Regions from separate parts of the Paenibacillus sp. FSL M8-0228 genome, predicted to be linked through region 1. Evidence: riboswitches for the same ligand, from Rfam matches in the RefSeq annotation. Region 1 holds a riboswitch; the other holds the start of a gene.
What was found. Region 1 has a riboswitch for cyclic di-GMP ahead of MKY98_RS02005 (collagen binding domain-containing protein). Riboswitches for the same ligand answer to the same signal wherever they lie in the genome.
Positions count from the first base shown of each region.

Region 2: it holds a riboswitch for cyclic di-GMP, as region 1 does, so the genes downstream of both, MKY98_RS06305 (glycosyl hydrolase) here and MKY98_RS02005 (collagen binding domain-containing protein) in region 1, are expected to answer to the same signal.

Region 1 covers NZ_JBBOXA010000001.1:445,460-453,492, forward strand. The annotation lists gene MKY98_RS02000 (class D sortase) at 1-409, opposite strand, end outside; gene MKY98_RS02005 (collagen binding domain-containing protein) at 526-4,035, opposite strand; cyclic di-GMP riboswitch class I at 4,231-4,311, opposite strand; gene MKY98_RS02010 (AraC family transcriptional regulator) at 4,362-5,243, opposite strand; gene MKY98_RS02015 (DUF445 domain-containing protein) at 5,838-7,094, shown strand; gene MKY98_RS02020 (TIGR02328 family protein) at 7,128-7,508, shown strand; gene MKY98_RS02025 (NAD(P)H-dependent oxidoreductase) at 7,609-8,033, opposite strand, start outside.
Region 2 covers NZ_JBBOXA010000001.1:1,381,647-1,389,679, forward strand. The annotation lists gene MKY98_RS06285 (glycosyltransferase) at 1-162, shown strand, start outside; gene MKY98_RS06290 (UDP-glucose dehydrogenase family protein) at 168-1,496, shown strand; gene MKY98_RS06295 (hypothetical protein) at 1,740-1,886, shown strand; gene MKY98_RS06300 (sugar phosphate nucleotidyltransferase) at 2,141-3,517, shown strand; cyclic di-GMP riboswitch class I at 3,673-3,753, shown strand; gene MKY98_RS06305 (glycosyl hydrolase) at 3,767-5,368, shown strand; gene MKY98_RS06310 (hypothetical protein) at 5,417-7,714, shown strand; gene MKY98_RS06315 (hypothetical protein) at 8,024-8,033, shown strand, end outside.

The DNA of each region.
Region 1 (8,033 bases):
CGGCATTCCCCGCCTGTCCCAGCGTCCCCGTTTCCGGCATATGTACAGCCGCGTGTCTCATATTTATCCTCGTTGCGCCTTCCAATACAGGGAGCTTTAAAGCAATACGACTTATACTAATAGTGGCTATGGGAGTTTGTTCATTAGCGCTTCCAATGGTAACAGGGGGTGTGGAAGTATTTTGTCGTGCTTCACGAGCCGGGACTTCCGTAAGAGTAGTGGACAAGCGAGCATAGCTGTCCGTAAGACTGGGGGGCCATAGCGCATCGCTTTTTCCTGATGGTAGTTCTGCTGCTTTTAATAGCTTGCTTTGTTCCCGATCCTCATTCCATTCCGTCGCTTTAGGAAACAAAATAAAAAGTAAGCCTAACAAAATAAATACGTAGGAAAGTTTACGCAGACTCAGCAATCTCGCCTCCCCTAAGCAAAGTACGGATTATACATATTTTTTTGAAAAATGCCCCATTCCCGGCTCATTCCAATCGGAAATGGAATGAGGCGAGAGATCAGGGCAGGTGATCCATTTTATTTTTTGTTCGTCCGTGTGAATTTCAACAATACGCCCCACATAACCAACGCTATGCCTGTCAAATAGAACGGAACGGGGCTGCTTTCACCTGTTTGGGGCAACTGATGTACCGCAGGTGGATCCTCTGGCTCTTCTGGCTCTTTCCCGGGAACCTTGACACGGATCTTAGGTTTGGGATCGTCTTTCGAATCCACCGGAGGAGAAGGATCTTGATGAGGCATGACGGCTGGCGGCTCCGGCGGTATAGGTGCAGGTTCCTCCTGTAGAAGGGCTATGTCCTCCGGAGACATTGGCAATGACGGAGGAACGGTTACAGACGGAGTATCGGGTATTTCCGGATCTCTGTCATGTTTCTTACCTGAGCCTCCAGACGGGGGTGACGGGTCTGGATGAGTAGGCGTTCCTGGTTCGTTTTTCTTTTCTTTACGGTTGGTGATCACAATCTTTTTTACACCAGAGCTTTGTCGCAGTGTTGCGTCTATTTTGATCTCAAGCTTGCTCTCGGTGATTTTATAGCCCTCCGGTGCTGCCAATTCCTCCAAGATGTAATCGTCATGAAGCAAGGAGGAAAAGATGATTTTGCCTTCCTGATTGGTGGTCTGAATGAGAGGGGCTCTTTTTTGACCTTTATCATAGAGTGCAAACTGTGCGCCAGGCAGTACCTTCTCAGGCATATCCTGGTCTACCTTGGTCAACTCAAGACTTTCGGTCACACCCCCGCCGGAACCGGAGCCGGAAGACGTTCGTACAATGATTTCCTGGCTGGTTTCCCGTATCTCTGTCGTCAAGCGATCCCCCTCAAAGGCAACCTTATTACTCACTTTGGCTTTGTCCTCAGCATGAATGAATGATTGGTATTCAAGAATAAAAGCAGAGGAAATATCCTTGGCAAAAGCAAGTTCAAAAGTTTGCTGGCCTTGAGCATCTGTTTTGATATACAGCTTGTAATCTTGGTTTCTAATCAACTCGGTGCCCTTGGTGGTATTTCCGTTGGCAGCGATGATTGTAGAGTACAAATGAAAGGAATCCTCGATTAAGATTTGATTGCTGCTAGGCTGATCTATAATTTTAGCGTTGGATACATGTGACTGTCCTTCATTGATGCGGATGCTCCAGTCGATCTTATTTCCATTTTGTGTACCGACTTTAGATACATATTCTCCACCATGAGGTACCGTGACTTGCGCTGCCCATTTGGAGACTGTTTTTTGTCCATCCAGTAGAAGGGCTTGATTATGAATTTCCTTGTCAATCAGTTCTCCTTCCAATGAAGTTTGAAAGGTAATCCAGTAGGGAGTCTGTATCTGCTCCTTGAACTGGATACGCAATTCATTCCCATTTTGCTCGGAGGGAGGGATAATGGTGTATTGATCTGCCGGGATTTCAGCCCCTTTTTGTACGCCATCCCACCATCCCAGCAAGGTCATATCGTGTACTTTCACGGAGCCGGGCAGTAACTTCTGACCTTGCAGCAAGGGGTCTCTCACTTCCGCGTGGTTTAGGATCTTGCGATTGTAGTTGGCTTTAATGTCCCAGGTAATGAGCTTGGAGGTCGCATTATAGCTTCCTTGCTTGGCACCGTTTCGTTGTGTCATAAAGTCCGGCCAGATCGGGCACTCCACGGCATGCGATGATGTTTCTCCGTCTTCAAACTGGTATTCTATAATGGATTTATTACGAAACTCAGGCTTCGTCGTATCCGTTTTCCAGTCATTGTTATAGGTGGTTGAATACTTGATCGTATAAGCTTTATGAATGGTTTTATGAAATTTGAGCGTAAATCCTTGTTTATAGTCCTGTGATAGCGGAATCAGCTCATAATCCGTGGGGGCACGTAGCTCCGTTGTTCCGTCAACAGTTTGAATTTTCAGGGTGTCCGGCAACAAGGCCAAGCCCCCGTTTGGAAACACATCGTGAATGACAATATTTTTCATGGTGTATAAGTCTGTATTAATGGTAATCACCCAAGGTATGATTTTGGTGTTGTAATTGGGTGTGTCATACATTTTAGTCATAACTCCGCTTGTGATTTCTGTCGATACGATCTTCTGGATTCCATCTGAGGTTATGATGTTTATAACTTTTCCATTTTCATAGACACGGCCTCTGGCTTGAGTCTGGTATCGGATGGTATAGGCTGAATCTACGTCGAAGTTAAATTGAAGTTTGAAGCCGTTGCGGTCCGGATAATCAACTGGGATGACAGTATACGCCCACGATGGGAGTTCCTCCAGCGTGTTTCCTTTAAATACTTTCAAGGAACCGGGTAGCAATTCTTGAGTTTTGTTGAAATGATCAATTAAAAGAGCTTTGGCTTCGGGGATTTTTGTCTCGCCGAAGTTGTATCGTATGGCCCACGAGAGTGTTTGTGTGGCATGATCATATTTTTCAACCTTTTTGGACAAAAACTCACCACGTTCTACCTGAACAGTACCGGTAGCAGCAACGTTCTCTATCGCATCTCCTGAAAGCGTTGCTGTGTTGGAAAAACGAGTTTCGTCGCCAGTAATGCGCGTGGAATATTGAATCTGGTAGGCCGTGTTCATGCTATCGTCTTGAAAACGAATCACAAACCCTGTCCCGGCTTGATCTGCTTCAATGGCATATTCACTCGCATTTACTAGGTCTCGAACAACGGTCGATCCGTCGATATTGACTTGGAGATGATAGAGCCGGATAGAGTCTCTTCTGAGTTCCAGTCCTAAAGGAATTGGATCGGTGATGAAGGCATGCTTTACGGTGTTTAGCTGTTTGTTCACATCAATGGTCCAGTCGATCTGATTTGTGCCAGCTAGTTTCCCTTGTTTGCTTAGGGTCGGCCCTGACTGGGGCTTTACATTCACGATGACCGTTTGCACCCCGCCTTTGATCGGAATCGCAATGATGACCTCTGTACTACCTTTCACTATTTCTTTTGTAAACTCGGTTTTGATTTGCAGTTTGCCGCTGACATTGGAATGAGTCTCTACATATGGGTTAAAGGTCATGATCACCTTGCCCTGACGATCTACTGTGAAGTATCCCACGGTTCCGTCGGTAGTGACTAACGGAGATGAGATATCAGTGTAGATGACAAACTGTTCTGGTAAGTGAAAGGTGAAAGTGTCTCCTGACTTATAGGTATTGTCAGGAAGCTCCCATTCATAGCCTAGTTGGATGGCTGATCCGATGTCGAATTGGCTGTCGGGACTATATACTGCATCAATGACATGCCCTGATTCGTCGGTCAGGCTCAACTTCGTTAGTATGCTCTGCGGAGTTGCATCATGTTGAGATTTTGAACTGACTGCTCCTTGAACGAAGGGGGGCGTGTTTGAAGGAATCTCCCTGGGAGGTTCAAGGTTTGGGACACCGTATACAGCATCCGTAACGGTATGTGTAGGATCGGATACAGCACTCTGCGGCAGTTCTGGGGCTGGAGCATCTGCGTAAGCCAGTGTTGCGTTGAAAAAGCTTTGGACAATGAGCAATAAGGCAATGATCATTACATTTATTTTTGTTCTCATGCTCCAAGTGATTCTCCTATTCATCGTAATATGGCAATGCTTCGTTCGAAATTAGTATATTCAGCATGCTAGGCTGACATGACTATCCCAATAGAAAAAAAAGCCCTGATCATAGCGATCAGGGCTTTTTTCGAGATAGGCATAGCAAATTGTGGTGGATCTATGTAAAAAAGGGCATAATAAAAAGCTCGTTCATCTGGTAGCTGGCTGCCATCCGGATAGGAAGGCCCTATAGTTTTGCGTCACTGCCTTTCGACAGCTTTGCCATTAACTTGAATAGCTTGTGCGTCTATCATCTATCAAACTGGTTTCATGTAACCTCTCATTTACAGCTTGGAACGGTTCCCCCACTTTTTGCGGAAGGAATGAGGTGTTTCTCCTACATGCTCCTTGAACAGGTTAATAAAATGGCTCGTATTGGGAATACCTACGTACCTTGCGATATCCACAATGGACATGTCACTGGTTTTAAGCCAGCTTTGAGCGGCCGTGATACGGACATTAATGAGATAATCAATCGGAGAGAAACCGATCTGCTTTTTGAAATTTTTAGCCAGATTAAACTTGTTTAATTCAAACATATCTGCCAGCGAGTCCAGTGTTATTCGCTCACAGTAGGACTGATCCAAATATTGCTGTACCCGACGTACTTCGCTGAGGGTTTCAGCATTCACATGCTGGTGATCATAGGGATGCTGCAAGATGCACATCAGTATTTCACCAATGAGCCTGGACGTTAGCAGTTCAGCGGAAAGACTTCTGTCAGACTGCCCACAAATCAGAGCATGCAGTTTGTCCAATATAATATACGGATTATGCATGGATATTACCGGTTTATTATGCTTGGCAAATTGTTCGTAAAAGTTTCCGATCAGGTTGCCGTACAGGTATAAGCTGATAAACTCCCAGGCTTCATGACCGGAGGTGCTATATTGCACATACTCCTCACAATTAATAAAAAACAAATCATGAGGCTTTAAAATATATTTCTTGTCCCGGTATAGTAATTCTCCCTTACCAGACAACGTAAAAACAAGCAAAAAAGAGGCGAGTTCTTTTCTTTCCACCGTAAAAGCAGAAGTTTTTTGGAAGTAGCCTAATTCCTGAATATATAAAAGGGATTGCTTGGCAAAAGCGGAGGGAGTGCGCACAATTACGACAGGTTCGCCGTTCCAGAGGCCCTCGTTGTTTTTTTGGTCTGTTGTCATATTCAATTCCTTTACAAAGAAGCAATTTTATCTAGCTTATCTTGGTTTGATTTAACCAATATATAATGGCTGATTAAACATGATTTACTATATATAAAAGTTTATTTTATCACATGAAATATGTCTATATATCAAAATATGTTTGTAAGTTTTATAGAAGCCTCGCTCTTATGGACATCTAACCTGATCGTCCGTATAAAAGGTCGAATATTGTTGAAAGAATTCTGAGGTCATCATGGATTCAAATCCTTTCTGGGGTCAAAGATAGAATTAGTGCTGAAAAAGATATCTTACATGCCCATTCAACTTTTCCCTTCACTTCTCCTTTCGGTTTAAGAAATTTAGGACTTGGTTCTGATAAAATGGTTCGTAAGGCTTATTATTAAAAATGAGATTTTGGGCCTAGTGTTGTGATTTAGTTCACGAACATGAATGTAAAAAAGAGAGATATATGCATAAAAAATTACGCAAAAAGTGGCCTTACGCGTTTCATCAAGAGTGCTTTCAACTTTGGAAATGACACGGGCAATGATATGATGGGTAATACAGGTATAGTGCTTTACTTACTCGACAGTCAGTTTGGAGGATTACAGGATGGGAAAACCCAAAAATACGAAAACCGCAGCGGCTTGGTCGCTTGTTATTCTAGGGGCAGGCTTTGCAGCCACATTGCCCTTCCAGCAATATGGCTGGGCTCGTTTGTTAGCCGGAGCTTTTGAGGCAGGACTTGTAGGGGGACTGGCGGACTGGTTCGCTGTCACTGCTTTGTTCCGTCATCCGCTAGGCATTCCGATACCACATACCGCGCTGCTTCCTAAAAATAGGGACAAGCTCACAAATGCCTTGGTGAGTACGGTGGAAAATAACTTGCTAAACAAAGACAGCATCGCATCTAAAATTGCAGATATTCGTTTGGCCGATTTGGTGCTGGGTGGTGTGGAAAAAGGTTTGCGCACGCCGGAGGCGGCGGCATCCATAGATGTTCTTGCCAAGCGGCTCGTCCAGTCGCTCCCGCTCGCGGAATTGGCTCCGGTCATCGTGGCAGAGCTCAAGCGGCAGGTGACTGACTTTGACGCCGGACCGCTGCTGGAGGCGCTTGCTCTTCAGACCAGCGAGAAGGGCTATGATCGCCGCGCGCTGGATTACACGCTGGAACAAGCCGAGTCCTGGCTTTTGCGACCCGAAACGGGCTATACGCTGGGTACCTTAGGTATGCAGGCTGTCAGCGGTTTGCAGGTGAGCGGACTGATGCAGTTTGCTTTGAACGCATTCCTCGGCTATCTGAACGAAGAGCGTATGGGTGAAATGATTCGTCATTTCCTGCTGGATCAGGTAGCAGAACTGCAAAGGGAAGAGCACCCGCGCCGTCAGGCCGTGCTGGATGGTCTAAGAACACAGGTGACCCGATTGGCGACGAAAGATACGGTTCAGGAAGGATTGAACGGCTGGAAGGATAGCCTTGTTGAAGCCTGGGAAGGCGATGCGTCAGTGCTGGGCAAAATGGAAGAACTGCGTATACGCTTATTGGACTACATGGAAGACGGAAGCTATGTGCAGACCTATATTTTACCGCTATTGGATCGGATGCTGGCTGATTTAAAAGGGAATACCGAGCTGCTGGACAAGATCAATGTGCGAATTGTGGAAGGTATTACTGGACTGGTGGAAGCCAACCATAGTCGAATTGGTAACTTGGTGCGTGAAAATGTAGACAAAATGGATAACAAATCCCTGATTGCACTGATGGAGGACAAATTGGGACAGGATTTGCAGTGGATACGTATTAACGGCGCAGTTACAGGCTTCCTGATCGGCATTGTGCTGACAGGTATCCGTATGCTAATCCATTAGAACAGAAAAAGCGACAGATAGGGTTGTGGAAGCATGAGGCTTTGGCATGAACATTTAATCGACAAGTTACCCCGTCCGCAACTGCTGGGGCAACATCGTGAGTGCTGTGCCCTGCGCGGGAATGGGTGGGGCAAGCCACACGCCACGGTGAATTATGTGTTCGACTATCATCCGATGCTGCTGGTGCGCTATCATAGGCTCATTATGGACGAAATGAAAAGCAGAGGGTACAACGTTGATCCACTATGGGAACAGCCATTGTATCGCGGTAAGCAGTGCGAGCCTTGGGGCGCGGAGCTAGGTGAGGAACTGGCAGGCGCGTGTGCATATGTGGAGCATGACGATGAGTATATGAAGGAGTGCCTGGATAACCTGGCTTCCAAGGGGATTTTAATAGAAGTTGAAGTGACCTAAAAAAGGCGGGTTGCGGTGTGTTCATCATTCAGATGAAGTGCCGCAAGCCCGCTTTTTACGTGCTTTAATGTTCAGAGTTTGGGAAAGGTATGGGACCAGGTTACAGAATCCAGCGTGTGACCTTTTCCAGTGGTTGTCTGGATTTTTCCCGCTTGGGTTCATGAGCACGATAACCGAAGGCAGCAATGACCGAAATATCGAGCAGCCCGTTCTCCAGTAGTCCTTCTTCCTCCAAAATGGCATGCACCTGATCGTAGTTAAAGCCCTCAATTGGACAGGAATCAATACCGATCTGAGCCGCCGCGGTCATCATATTGCCTAAGGCAATGTAGGTTTGCTTGGAAGCCCAGTCAAATAACGTACGTTCATTTTCCAGCAGGCGTTGATTTTCACCCTGGAAAATCTTATAGCGGCCTGGCAGTGAGGAAAAGTCCTCCTCAGACATACCTTTAACCTCTTTATACATATACTCCACGTAAGGAGAATCATAACGAACATCCTTGCGCGCCAAAATCAGGATGACGT
Region 2 (8,033 bases), 940 kb from region 1:
CAAGTAGAGGATGTGCTAGAGGCCGTCGCAAAGGTCGAGCAGCATGCATGGAATGTGGACGATATCATTACCCATGCCCGCAAATTTGATGAAGATAACTTCAAGGATCAACTGAAAAAGTATGTAGAACAAGCCTATGTGAACTTTCTAAAAGGAGGATGAACGGAATGAAGCTGGCTGTAATTGGTACTGGATACGTTGGGCTCGTCTCGGGTGTATGTTTTGCGCAAAAAGGTAATGAGGTGATTTGTGTCGATCTGGAGCAGTACAAAATCGACATGTTGAACCGGGCAGAATCTCCGATTTATGAACCGGGTATTGAGGAATTGATCGCGCTGAATCTGGAAGCAGGTCGATTGGAGTTTACTTCGGATTTGGCTGATGCGGTACGCCGCTCGGATATCGTCATTTTGGCGGTAGGTACGCCTTCTCTGGCTAACGGCGAGGCGAACTTGTCCTACATTGAACAGGCGGCTGCTGATGTTGGGAAAGCCATGAACGGGTATAAGATTATTATGACCAAGAGTACTGTACCTGTCGGAACGAACGAAAAGATTAAGGACGTATTGGCTCGTCACACGAGTTTGTCTTTCGATATCGTATCTGCGCCGGAGTTTCTGAGAGAAGGCTCAGCCATCAATGATACGCTTCATCCGGATCGCATCATTATTGGTTTGGACAATACTGGATTGCGTGAAACAATGGTCACTCTGCATCAGGTGTTCACGGATAAAATCTATGTGACGGATATCCGTAGTGCTGAAATGATCAAATACGCGTCAAATGCGTTCCTGGCAACTAAAATTTCGTTCATTAACGAAATCGCTAATATTTGCGAAAAGGTTGGCGCCGATGTAACCTGTGTGGCTGATGGCATGGGTATGGACAAACGGATCGGCTCCTCTTTCCTACAAGCAGGGATCGGGTATGGTGGCTCTTGCTTTCCAAAAGACACAAATGCGCTTATCCAAATTGCGGGTAATGTAGACTATGAATTTAAGTTGTTGAAATCGGTGGTCGAGGTGAATACCGACCAGCGCTTTATGATTGTATCCAAGCTGCGTGAATCGCTGGGTCAACTGAACGGTGTGTCGATTGGCATTTGGGGCCTCGCCTTCAAGCCAAATACAGACGACATCCGCGAAGCTCCAGCACTGGAAATCGTAGAAACACTCATTCAGGCAGGCGCAATTGTCAAACTGTATGATCCCATTGCGATGGATAAATTCAAGGAGCACGTGGATCACCCGAATATTGTGTGGTGCTCATCCCCACAGCAAGCCGCCGAAGGTAGCGACGCTGTGTGCCTGTTGACCGATTGGGAAGAGTTCAAAAAGGTCGATCTCGTACAACTGGCCTCCCTTCTGCGCAAACCGGTTCTAATTGACGGTCGTAACGTATTCGCCGAGGAACAGATTCAAGGCTCCGGGCTGGAATACTATTCCGTGGGTCGTCCGCGGATGAGTGGGTGGAACAGAGATAAAGTGGAAGTTTAAAAAGTGACTGTGGTGGTGGGGGAGGCGCTGCGCGTGCAGATTGTTCTTCCGATTGCTGTTACCTCCGTATTTTCTTGATTGTATAAAACATTCAAAGGTTAAAATCCGGGGGTAAAGGCAAACGCTGACGCTTCTTCAGAACAATTCTGCCCGCTCCGCTGCTTTCCGCCGTGGAGTCACAGTTTTTAAACTCCCACCTTATGGGATGGGAGTAGGAAGGGCGTATCGGAAGGAGCGGCACCGTTGAGGCCGCTCCTTCCGGTCAAGCGCCGCTGCGCCGCCCCTGTGGAGCAAGCACTACCATGCGGATACGCTATGCTGCTCCTGCGACGCAAAGACGCCATTGCTGTTGCCGAAGGCGTGAGATTTTTACAGGCTGACCGGACTTAATAATGTCCGGTCGCGCCTTTTGCAATAAACGATATGATCGGCATGATGCATTTTTGAGTAGCGCAGGGGTGGATTTGAATCTGGAGAAGCGATAGCGTTCGCCTTTGTACCGGGATTCAAACCTATATACGATTTTATATAATCGAATGAATCCCGGTCCAACAGCGATCGTAAGATCAAATCCAGCCCGTAGCGGACTACTCAACCCTGCCCCATCCGATCACCCATACATTATAGAGAGGAAGTGGAGAGTTATGAAGCTCGTACTTTTGTCTGGTGGTTCCGGTAAAAGATTATGGCCTTTGTCCAACGATTCCCGTTCCAAACAATTTTTGAAGGTACTGGAGAGCCCGGAGGGGACTTCGGAATCCATGGTACAGCGGGTATGGAGACAATTGGGAGACAACGGATTATCAGAATCCTCGTTTATTGCGACAGGGAGAGCACAGGTCGAAATGATCCAGAGTCAGGTTGGGCCGAATACGCGTATCATTGTTGAGCCAGAACGCAGAGACACCTTTCCTGCGATTGCGCTGACAGCGACTTATTTATATTCCATTGCGGGTGTTTCACCTGATGAAATTGTAGCTATATTGCCTGTAGATCCTTATGTTGAGGATGCTTTCTTCGCCTCCGTAGCCCAACTGGAACATACGCTTCAGGAGAGTGAAGGCAAGCTTGCATTAATCGGGGTTGTCCCTTCCTATCCTTCAGAGAAATATGGTTACATTATTCCGAAAAACGATGCCACCCAAGGTAGCACTGGCTACCGCGAAGTGAGCCATTTTCAAGAGAAACCCGACCGGGAGCAGGCGGAGCGTCTGATTGAACGCAATGCTCTATGGAACTGCGGGGTTTTTGCGTTCAAATTAAGTTATTTGCTGGATATCTTGGCATCCAAGGGATTGCCGCTGAATTATGAAGAAATGCAAAAGCAATACGCATCTCTGGAAAAAATCAGTTTTGACTATGAAGTAGTCGAGAAGGAAAAGGACATTGTAGTTCTTCCGTATGATGGTTTTTGGAAGGATTTAGGTACTTGGAATACGCTCACAGAAGAAATGTCTAATCAACAAGTGGGCAGAGGTGTAGTAACGGAGGATTGCGTCAATACGAGTCTTATTAACGAGTTGGACATTCCTGTGGCGATCATTGGAACGAATGATCTGATTGTAGCCGCTAGCCCGGATGGCATTCTTGTGACCAATAAGGCAGAAAGTCCTCGTATTAAAGAAGTGCTCAAGGCTCATGATCAGCGTCCAATGTATGAAGAACGTCGTTGGGGGCAGTATCGGGTTGTGGATTATGTCAAATATGACGAGGGTAACGAGGTATTGACCAAACGAATCCGCGTACGAAAAGGCAAAAATATCAGCTACCAGCTTCATTTCAAACGGAGTGAAATCTGGACCATTATTAGCGGTGAAGCGGAAATTATTTTGAATGAGAAGCTACACAAAGTAAAGGCTGGTGATGTAGTCCGCATTCCTGAAGGGACGAAGCATAGCATTTTGGCTGTGACCGATGTGGATTTTATTGAGGTGCAGACTGGCTCTGAATTGGTTGAAGAGGATATTGTCCGCTTTTGTATGGATTGGAATGAAATTTCCCGTCACCAATTTATCTCATAATTATTTTCGTGAAAACGAAAAAAAGACAAATTCATGAAAATTCATGGCCCAAACTGTCGAATTTGGGCGAAAACCTGTAAATTCATGAACATGACCTATTAAATTTTGGTAAAATAAAGTCGATACTTAGGGTAAGAAGGAATCCAAACTCCTTCCAACGATAAACGCAGCCCTGTCGAAAGGCAGGTACGCAAAGCTAAAGGGCCTTCCACAAGGATGGCAGCCTGGCTACCGAAAGGAAGAGCGAAAGTGAGATTCAATTTTATTCCTCTGTATCGACTGATACGTCATGTACTCCCCGTTGTTATACTTTTTTCATTGTTGCCCGTCGGTTTTGGTGATTCTCTGTCTGTGGCGAATGCCGCTTCATTACAACCTGTTAATTCGGACGCTTCTATTCAGGCCCGTGAACTATACAATTATTTACTCAACATCTCAGGGAAAAAAATAGTCACCGGTCAGCATGATTATTTGGAAAGTCCGGATGAATTAAGTAACAAGGTCCAAAAAATCAGTCAGGCATATGTAGGTGTACACGGCTATGAGATGGGAGCTATCTCTGGTCAATCTGACGCTACAGAAGCAGCGCAACGTAAAAATGTCGTCGATAGTGCTATCCGTTGGGACAGATCCGGTGGTATTGTGACGATGACTTTTCATGAAGCGCTACCAGGTAGGCCACTGACTTGGGCCAATGTACAGGCGAAAGTAAGTCAGACAGAGTTCAACAAATACGTGACCCCAGGTACTACGCAGTATAACCTCCTCATTGCCGATCTGGATAAGGTCGCTGTATCGTTAAAGCAGCTTCGTGATGCAGGGGTTCCGGTTTTGTGGAGACCTTACCACGAGATGAATGGCGACTGGTTCTGGTGGGGAAACAAAAATAATTTCAATCAGCTATGGAATATCATGTACGACCGTTTTACCAACACACATCAATTGAACAATCTGCTGTGGGTATGGAGTCCGAATGCGCCCAATTCGTATACTGTCCCGTACACCCCGAAATACCCGGGGGATGACAGAGTGGACATCTTGGCAGTAGATATCTACAACAATGATTTTAAGCAAAGTCATTACGAAGGTCTGCTTGGGCTGGCACGGAATAAGCCGATTGCCATTGGGGAGCACGGTGAGATGCCTAGTTCTGAGGTGTTGCAGGCTCAACCTAAATGGGTATATTCCATGACTTGGGGCAAGATGCTGACTGAGAATAACACAACAAATCAAATTCAGGATTATATGAATGATTCGAGGAGTTTGACGCGGGATGATGTGAAGAATGGATTGGAAACGATTCAACCACCTGGGACAGATATACCGACCTTACCGGACGAGGGACAAAGTGAGCCTATCCCGGCTCCGCCAGTAGTGATCGTTCCCCCAGCTCCGACTCCTCCTTCTGTTCCTGATGTGGTATATGTGAACGGGTTGCGTGGCGAATATTTTAACAATATGAATTTGAATGGAAGTCCTGTTTTGATCCGTACAGATAGCAAGCTGGACTACAACTGGCGTGCCAATGCAGCTGACCCTAAGGTGAATGCCGATCAGTTCTCGGTTCGCTGGACGGGTAAAATCAAACCGCAATATAGCGAGACCTATACGTTCACCACGATATCCGATGATGGTATCCGTGTATGGGTAGACGGCAAGTTGGTGATTGACAGCTGGTTCAAACAAAGCTGGACAGAGCGTAAAGGCAGTATGACTTTGGAAGCAGGCAAAATGGTAGATTTAAAAGTAGAATACTATGATGAAAAAGGCGACGCGATGGCACGTCTAATGTGGGAAAGTCAGCATGAAGCGAAAGCGGTGATTCCCGGAAACGCTTTGTTTCTTCCTTGATTAATACTCTTTCCCGGTCCAAAAATTTGAGGAGAGAGGGTCGATCATATGATAAAAAAATGGTTATCCCATAGGTATACAGGAGTTTTATCTGGACTACTAGCGATCGTAGCTATAGCGATGATCGCTTGGTTTATATACACGCCTTCAAGAAGCGCAGAATTGCAGACGGATAAAGTAGCAGCTGCCAGTCCAGTATGGAAGCTGGGGCAGAGGGATGACTCTTCAGCGGAATTCAAAGGTGTGGTCGGCAGGGATAATATCGACATTTCTACAGCAGCTGCCTCTACCGAATCATCTGCTAAAGGAGCAATGTCAGCGTTGTCGGTAGCAGAAGAGAGTACAACAGTTCCGGTATTGCTCAGCAGTGGAGATATTCCTCCCGGTTTGAATGCGTCCACGAACCCTGAACTGACACTCCAGTATAAGCTGAACCAGATACCTCCCAATGGTATGATATTCCGTGTTCGGATTTTGGATGCGGGCAAAGCAGTCCCGCAAATGGCTGTATTTTCAAATCATCAGCTGTCCGGTATTATTCAGATTGCCGGGGTATCCGGTACTGGGAGTACTTATAATTTCAAAAACAACTACGAGTTGTATATACCCAAAGAGCAATTGCAAAGCGGTGTTAACGTACTCAAGCTAAAGACAGCGCGCTGCCTATACTGCTCCTCTGCAGAAGATAAAAATGTGTGGTGGACTTGGGATGACTTGAGCTTGGAGACGTTAGCTTCACCTGCGACCGAACCGGTACACGGTAAATATATACTGACCGGAACAAATGTGAACAATAAAGAATTTTATTATGATCAGGGTGCAGTTAAGCATTTACCATACGTTCTCAAATGGCTGGGCATTGCTTATAGTGGCAACGTCATGAGGGTCACCTGTGCCAGTAATGTGGGTAAGGCATGTACAGACGTGGATGATTACTATCAAACGTTAAAGCAGTATAATATGCAATCGTCTGCTTTGTATTTATATACAGGTGATATTAAGCTGCAAAAAGATGGTTCTCTGCCAGAGACGGCCAAGCAAAAGTTGCGCGATTATGTAAAAAAATACGGTTCTTACCTTCAATATTATGAAGTAGATAACGAACCTGGATTATTTAATCGCTCCAAGGCGGTAAATCTGGCTGTGGCCAAGTGGTTGAATACAGAAGGCAAGCAATTGGCACCGCATCTCAAAACCGTAGCACCCGGCTGGGCCTATTGGCCAACGTACTCTACCAAGGCGTGCAAAAATCAAACCAGTGGTACGCAAAAATGCGGTGACCCAGATGGATGGGAACGGGACCCGGCACAACGTAAACAGCTGGAGGAAGTCACCGACCTGACTAACGGACACGCCTATGGTGAATCGTATAATGAAGAGGGCGGAGGCAGCTTCATTCAAAATTTGAAAACCTTCGGCGGTTCGAGCGACGGACTGGCGAAGAAGATGCTGAACACGGAGTTCGGTACCAATGATACGCATCGAGATAATCCAGATTACGGGGCTAGTCAGCCACAAGCAGCCGCATTCGACCGGATTATGCGTTCACAAATTGGGTTTGCCGATATGTTTATCCAGCACGCTGCTTTTTATAAAGATTATACGCTGTTTAAAACAGGCTTCGATCTGCAAAGTCATAACCCGGCCAACACAGAAATTTATCCGTTCGGGCAGGGACAGGACACTCGTGTTAAGATCATGAGACGCTTGAGTCTAGCCTATGCCACCCATGGGAAACCTCTGACTTATACAGTGCTGAATCCAGAGGATACCAAGGATAAAATGGTGTATGTGCGTGCGGTGGATACGTCCAAGCTTAAACCGCTGGCAGGTAGCGGCGCTACTTCAAACAAATTGCTGGTAAATCTAGTGAATTTCGAATCCACCACGCAGACCGTTCGTGTACGGGTGACAATGCCGAATGCCGGTTTGTACACGGGTGAACGTTTTGGAGCGGGTTCCACTTACAGTCAGGCACAGCGTTCCATATCAGGGCTCAAGGCTTCTCCTGCCCTTGATTTTGAAGAAAAGCTGGGCCCTGGCGAAGCGGTACAATATATTTTGGAATTAAAAAGTACAGATCAGACCGCAGCTTCAGCTCCAACAGGGGTGAAGGCTGCCTCTGTTCAGGATGGGGCGGTAGAGATTAATTGGCTTCAGGCAGAAGGCGTATCTTCCTATGATGTGCTGCGTGCTGACGGAACCGACGGGGCCTATCAGGTGATTGCCTCGCAAGTAGCGGGAAGCACGTATACAGACCGCACGGTAAAAGCCGGAAGCCACTATGTCTACAAAGTCCGAGCGACCGGAGGTACTCAGGTTTCCCAGGCAGCCGAGGCCGCTTAATCAGATCGGAATGCATATAGGACCTTAGAGTTCGAATACCTAACATCATTTCGAAATAAAACAAAAAAGAACCTATCAGGAGAAAATAGGACCTGACAGGTTCTTTTTTGTTGGAAAATCGTTCTGATTTGCCAATACTTTACGTATAATGAAGAAAAAAATAAGAAAATCCTTTTTTATTCTCGTCATAAGACGACAACATTGCAGGTGTGTATTCATATATAATAGTTTTGTTCACGACTATACATACAAGGTTTGTGGGAAATTTCTTTCCGGTGACCAAGAATAATAAAGTGAGGTTAGTGCTGAATGAACAAGG